2 regions of the Kitasatospora sp. NPDC101176 genome follow, and region 1 is predicted to be linked to the other one. Evidence: riboswitches for the same ligand, from Rfam matches in the RefSeq annotation. Region 1 holds a riboswitch; the other holds the start of a gene.
What was found. Region 1 has a riboswitch for guanidine ahead of ACIRS1_RS01925 (MBL fold metallo-hydrolase). Riboswitches for the same ligand answer to the same signal wherever they lie in the genome.
Positions count from the first base shown of each region.

Region 2: it holds a riboswitch for guanidine, as region 1 does, so the genes downstream of both, ACIRS1_RS18230 (SMR family transporter) here and ACIRS1_RS01925 (MBL fold metallo-hydrolase) in region 1, are expected to answer to the same signal.

Region 1 is NZ_JBIWPA010000001.1:467,518-470,908, reverse strand. Features, by position in the region: gene ACIRS1_RS01930 (DHA2 family efflux MFS transporter permease subunit) at 1-1,234, shown strand, start outside; gene ACIRS1_RS01925 (MBL fold metallo-hydrolase) at 1,299-2,150, opposite strand; guanidine-III (ykkC-III) riboswitch at 2,163-2,230, opposite strand; gene fes (enterochelin esterase) at 2,403-3,391, opposite strand, start outside.
Region 2 is NZ_JBIWPA010000011.1:174,311-177,701, forward strand. Features, by position in the region: gene ACIRS1_RS18225 (MFS transporter) at 1-943, opposite strand, end outside; gene ACIRS1_RS18230 (SMR family transporter) at 1,053-1,367, opposite strand; guanidine-III (ykkC-III) riboswitch at 1,412-1,477, opposite strand; tRNA gene ACIRS1_RS18235 (tRNA-Cys) at 1,575-1,646, shown strand; gene ACIRS1_RS18240 (xanthine dehydrogenase family protein molybdopterin-binding subunit) at 1,710-3,391, opposite strand, start outside.

The DNA of each region.
Region 1 (3,391 bases):
CAACGCCGTGGAGACGGCCTTCCTGGTCGGACTCGCCGTCGGCCTGCCGGTCGCCGGCTGGCTCGGCGACCGGTACGGCGTCAAGCGGGTCTTCCTCGGCTCGCTGGCCGCCTTCACCCTCGCCTCCGCACTCTGCGCCGCCGCTCCCGGCCTCGGCGCGCTCGCCGCCGCGCGGGCCGTCCAGGGCGTGGCCGGCGGGCTGCTCACACCGGTCGGGATGACCCTGCTGTTCCGGGCGTTCGCCCCGCACGAGCGGGCCGGCCTCGGCCGCGTGCTGATCGTGCCCACGGCCCTGATGCCCGCCCTCGGGCCGCCGCTCGGCGGCTTCCTCACCGAACACCTCTCCTGGCACTGGCTGTTCCTGGTCAACGTGCCGATCGGGGTCGCGGCGCTGGTGACCGGCCTGGCCGGCCTGCGGGCCGAGGCCGAGCCGCCCGCCGGCCGCTTCGACACCACCGGATTCCTGCTCGCCACCCCCGGCCTCGGGCTGCTCAGTTACGCGCTCGGCTTCGGCCCTGCGCACGGCTGGTCCTCGCCGGGCGTGGCGTTCGGCGGACTGGCGGGACTGCTGCTGCTCGGCGCGGCGGTGCGCCACCAACTCCGCGCCGAGGAACCGCTGGTGGACGTGCGGCTGCTCGCCGACCGGGCCTACGGCGCCGCCACCCGGCTCGCCCTGCTCACCTCGGCCGGCCTGATGGGCGCCCTGTTCGCGCTCCCACTGCTCTACCAGGCGGCGCTCGGGGCCTCGGCGCTGGACGCCGGCCTGAGCGTCTTCCCGGAGGCGCTCGGCCTGATGGCCGCCTCCCAGGTCGTCGACCGCCTGCTGCCCCGGTTCGGTCCGCGCCGCCTCGCCCGGCCCGCCCTGCTGCTGGCCGCGCTGGTGCTGGCCGCCCTGGGCTTCGCCGAGAACCCGTGGGCGGTGCGGGCGCTGATGTTCGCGGTCGGGCTGGTCCTCGGCACCGCCGTGCTCACCGTCCAGATCGCCGGCTTCGCCGACGTCCCGCCGCCCGCGATGGGCCGGGCGATGGGCCTGTTCACCATCGTCCGCACGCTGGGCGGAGCTCTGGGGATCGCCGCCGCGGCCGCCGTGATCGGGGCCCTCGGTGACGACGCCGGCTCGGCGGGCCCCTACCGGGTCGCCCTGCTGGGCACCGCCGGCCTGGTCGCGGTCGGCGTCCTCGTCGCGCAGCGCCTCCCGGTGGAGCCGCCGGCCCCGCCGCCCCCGGAGGACTGACCGGGGCCCGGGGGCGGCGCTGACCGGCGCCGCCCCCGTCTGCCCGCCCGCCCGCGGGGCGGGTTCAGTCGCTGGGCCAGAGGATCAGGTCGGCGAGCGCGTGGCGGGTGGGGCGGCCGCCGAGTTCGGTGAGGGCGGCGCGGATCCGGTGCAGGTGGTCGACGGTCAGTTCGAGCGGCGGCTCGTCGGGCTGGTGGGTGTAGCGGATCGGGTAGTCGACGCCGGGGGTGCGGGTCATCTCGATGTGGCAGCCGAGCACGTGCGTCACCGGTCGCCGTTCGGCGAAGGCGATCAGCCGGTCGATGGTCCTGGTGAAGGCCGGCCAGTCGTCGATGTAGAGCCGGCCGGGGTAGACCGTGTCCCCGGTGAGCAGGAAGCCGGTGTGCGGGTCGTGGAAGGTGACGGCCGCCGGGTGGTGTCCCGGGGTGGCCAGGCACTCCAGGACCCGGCCGCCGAGGTCGACGAGGGCCACCGCCTCCGGGTCGCGGTCGAAGCCGAAGTGGGCCCAGGCGGTGGCCGGGTCCGCCGCGACCACGGTGGTGAGGGGACGCCCGGTGAACTGTCCGTCGCCGGCGACGTGGTCGCCGTGCGGGTGGGTGTGCAGCACGAGCAGCCGGTAGCCGTCGCGGGGGTTGCGGGCGAGCCATGCGTCGATCAGCCCGTCGACGACCGTACGCAGCGGGAAGAACGCGGGTTCCGGGGTCGCCCCGGTGTCGATGAGCACCGCCCGGTCGTCCCCGAAGAGCAGGAACAGGAACGGCGCCTCGTAGTTGACCGCCATGTTCTGCCGCAGGATGACGGTGTGCTCGTCGTACTCGTAGACCTGGATCTCCGGGTCCGTGTCGTGCTTCGCCGACGGGGACCCGTGGATCCACCGCACGTCCAGCGGACGGGCGACCGGGGTACCGGCAGCCATGACGCCTCCCAGCGTGCGTCGTCTTGGCGGGCCGGGTACGGCGCACATCTCGTCCGGGGCCGGCGCCGACGCGCCGCCATGGGGACGCTAGCACGCGCCCGCGGCGGCGGTCCGGCCCCGCGGGGGCCGGTGCGGTGAGGGGCCGGTGTCGTGGGCGGACGGTGTCGAGGGGCCGGAGTCGTGGGAGGACGGTGTCGTGAGCCCGGTGTCGTGAGGGCCCGGTACCGCGAGGGGGCGCCTCCCGCCGGGCCCTCAGCCGGTCGGGCCGCCGAGCAGGTGCGCCAGCCCGTCGGCCAGGCCGCCGCGCCAGCAGGCGTAGTCGTGGCCGCCGTTGAACTCCCGGTACTCGAGGTCGTACCCGCGCGCCACGAGGACGTCGCGCAGGTGCCGGTTCTGGGTGAGCAGCATCCACTCCTGGAGGCCGACCTCCAGGTAGAAGCGGGCCGGGCGCCGCTCGTCGGCGGCGAAGCGGCGGGTGAGCCACTCGCTCCCCTCGTCGAAGTCGGTGCCGTCCGGCCACCAGAAGGAGCCGGATTGGGAGAGCGCGTTGCCGAACCGGTCCGGGCGGCGGTGGGCGGCGAACGCGGCGGTGAGTCCGCCCGCGCTCTGGCCGGCGATGACGGTGGCGGCCGGGTCGGTGGTGGCGCCGAACCGCTCGGCGGCCCAGGGCAGCAGCCGGTCGGCGAGGAGGTCGACGAACTCCGGGTTGCAGCTGAGGTCCCCGGGCCGGCCGGGGCCCATGGTGTGGACGAGCAGCGCGACGGTGGGCGGGATCGCCCCGTCGGCCGTGAGGTTGTCGAGGGTGTCGCCGACGGACAGCACCTCGCCCCACATCTCCCCGTCGAGCAGCACCGCCACCGGGTGCGGGCCGGCCTCGTGCCCCGCGGGCAGGTGGACGTCGACCCGCCGGCCGGCGTGCTCGGCGGCGACGGTGCGGCCGCGCGGCACGCCGTCGCGGCGCCGGACGTACGGCTGGGCGGGGGCGTCGGGGAGGCTGAGCACGGAGGAGGGATGGCGCCCGTCGCGGGCGGGCAGCCGGGGCTGCTCGTCGAGCGGGTCCGGCCGGGCGTGGTCGAGGACGTGCAGCCAGTCGGCCCGGGCGGTGCCGGGGGCGGCGCCGCGGTACGGGTGGAGCTGGTAGGAGGCGCGGTGGTCCGAGCGCAGCCGGTAGGTGATGGTCCAACGGCCGTCGGTCGTACGGTCCATCAGGTGCGGGGCGAGGTCGCCGGCGTGGCGGTCCT
Region 2 (3,391 bases), on a different contig from region 1:
CCAGCGTCGGGGACAGCCCGCGCTGGGTGACCATCATCAGCGGGATGAACGCCTCGGCCGCGAAGAACGCCCCCGCGGCCACGCCGCGCAGCAGGATCACCGTCGGCAGGCCGCGCCCGGCCCGCAGCGTCCCGGTGGGCAGCAGGCCCAGCACGGCGGGCAGCAGCAGCGCCGCACCGGCCGCCGCCGGGAGCAGCCCGAGCGGGTCGAGCCGCTGGCCGGCGTACTGCAGCAGGCCCGCCCCCACCGCCGCCATCGCGGCCAGTACGGTGCGCCGGCGGTCGAAGTCCGCGCCCTTCGCCACCGGGTGCTCCCGCTCGGAGCGGGCCAGCGCCGGGCCCATCACGGCCAGCGGCAGCAGGATCAGCACGGGCACCGCCAGGAACACCCAGCGCCAGCCCAGGTGCTGGGTGACCGCTCCGGAGACCACCGGGCCGACGATCGAGGGCAGCACCCAGGCCGAGGAGAAGGCCGCGAACACGGACGGCCGCAGCCGCTCCGGGTAGGCCCTGCCGACCACCACGTACAGGGCGACGATCACCAGGCCGCCGCCCAGCCCCTGGACCGCCCGCCCGGCCACGAACAGCCACATCCCCGGCGCCGCGCCGGCCACCACCAGGCCGGCGCCGAACACCGCGATGCCGGTGAACAGCGGCTGCAGCGGGCCGCGCCGGTCGCACCACTGGCCCGAGACGACCAGGGCGAACAGCGTGGTGGTGAAGTAGCCGGAGAAGGCGAAGGCGTAGAGCCCGAGGCCGTCGAGCTGGCGGGCCGCCACCGGCATCGCGGTGTTGACGGCCGTCGCCTCGAAGGCGAGCAGCAGGACCACCGAGACGATCCCCAGCGTCAGCGCCCGGTAGCGGCCGCTGAGGACCCCGCCGCCGGGGTCGTCGTCGAGGGGTACGGGCGCGGGGTCGACCGAGGTGGGGGAGGCAGTGGTCATACGTAACATCGTAAGGGCCGTCCGCCTGGGTGACCCCTGACTCCGGTCGCTGACCGGATCCGCCGCAGGACCTAGGACCCGTCGCCCGGCACGGCCCGGGACCACCGCGTCAGTGCAGCGCCTTGAGGCCCACCACGCCGGAGACGATCAGCAGCAGGCAGCCGATCCGGGCCGCGGTCACCGCGTCCCCCAGGACGGCCATGCCGTAGAGCGCGGTGCCGACCGCGCCGATGCCGACCCACACCGCGTACCCGGTGCCGATCGGGATGGTGCGCATCGCGTACGCCAGCCCGCCCATGCTCAGCAGCAGGGCGACGCCGAAGACGAGGCTGGGGACGAGCCGGGAGAAGCCCTTGGACGATTCCAGGGCGACCGCCCACACGGTCTCCAGGACACCCGAGACGATCAGAACGAGCCAAGCCATGACGGCCGTACCTCCGCAGTCCACAGCGGCCGGATTGCCGCTGAACTGCGCCGTCTTGTCGTCACCGGGTACGACGCGCTCGTCCGGGGTGGCCGGAGCCCGACCACCTGTCTCCGACCGTAGCACGGGCCGCCGCCGGAGTTGCCATGCAGAATTTACATTCGGCCGTTGACGGTCCGTCGCGGAATCCGCCACCATGAATTCACTGGCCGTGTGCCCGAGTGGCTTAGGGAACCGTCTGCAAAGCGGTACACGCGGGTTCGATTCCCGCCATGGCCTCGAAAAGGAATTGCCGGTCGGCTTTCGCGCCGACCGGCAATTCCCGTTTCCGGGAATTCCCGGTCAGCCCGCGATCGCGTCCTCGGGGCGGATCGGCAGCCGGCCGACCGGCAGGCCGGTGGCGGCGCGGACGGCCGCCGCGACGGCCGCCGGGGCCACCACCGCGGGCACCGCGCTGACCGCCTTCGCGCCGAAGGTCGCCACCACGTCCCGCTCCTCCAGCAGGGCGGCGATCCGCACCTCCGGGGTGTCCAGGGCGGTGGGCAGCCGGTAGCCGGTGAGCGAGGGGTTCTGCAGCACCCCGCCCTCGGTGCGCAGGTCCTCCAGCAGCGCCAGGCCGACGCCCTGTGCCACCCCGGCCTCGATCCGGTCCTCGATCTGCCGCGGGTTCAGCGCCCGGCCGACGTCCTGCGCGACCGTCATCTCGACCACCCGGACGGCGCCCAGCTCGATGTCCACGTCCACCACCGCGCGCATCGCGCAGAAGGCGATGGAGACGAAGGCGTCGCCCTGCCCGTTCTCGTCCAGCGGCTCGGTCGGGTGCGGGCGGCACTGCGCGGTGGCCCACAGCTCCTTGCCCTCCAGCGCCTCGGCGACCGGCATGCCGAGCACCCCGTCGTACGAGGTGATCTTGCCGTCGGCGATCTGCAGCAGCTCCGCGGACATCCCGAAGTTGGCGGCGATCGGCTGTAGCAGCTGGTGGCGGACCATCAGCGCGGCGCGCTCCACAGCGCCGCCGGAGACCCAGGTGTGCCGGCCCCGGGCGGACGGCCCGGCGATCGACTGGTCGCTGTCGGCCGGCGCGATGTAGACCTCGCTGACGCCCAGCACGCTCTGCACGATCTGCCGCGCCAGGGTGGCGAAGCCCTGCCCGGAGTCGACGGCCGCGCAGATCACCGTGGCGTGGTCACCGCTGACCCGCACCGTGGCGGTGGAGACCTCGTCCTCGCCCTCGGCCCCGAGCATGTGCACCATGCCGACCGCGTAGCCGATCCCGCGCCGCACCGCGGCCGGGTCGCCGGCGCCGCCGGGCCCGCCCGGCAGCAGCCACTCGGCGTCCGGGTCGTCCACCGGCAGGGCCGGCAGCGGCTCGGCCGCGACGGCCTCCAGCAGCGCGCCCACCGGCGCGGGGCAGGTGACGGCCTGCCCGGTGGGCATCGGGTCCCCGGTGGACATCGCGTTGCGGCGGCGGATCTCCACCGGGTCCACGCCGATCCGGGCGGCCAGCTGGTCCAGCTGCGACTCGTGGGCGAAGCAGGCCTGCAGCGCGCCCTCGCCGCGCATCCGCCCGGCCGGCGGGTTGTTGGTGCGCACCGCCCAGGCGTCCACGAAGACGTTCGGGCAGACGTACGGGCCGACCGAGAAGGCCGTGGCGGCCGCCAGCGCCTCGGCGGAGACGTCCGCGTACGCGCCGCCGTCCAGCAGGATCTGCGCCTCGACCTTGACCAGCCGGCCCTCGGCGTCGGCGTGGTGGCGGTAGCGCAGCAGCGCGGGGTGGCGCGAGGTGTGGGTGTGGAAGGACTCCTCGCGGGTGAGGGTCATCTTCACCGGGCGGCCGGTGCGCAGCGCCAGCAGCGCCAGGGTGACCTGGAACGAGAGGTCCTCGCGGTCGGTGGTGGCGCCGGGTACCCCGGTGACCACCAGCCGGACCCGGTCGGGCTCCAGGCCCAGGCAGGCCGCGGTGCGGTCGCGGTCGCCGTGCGGGTCGGTGGAGGACAGGTGCAGCTCGACGCCGCCGTCCGGGC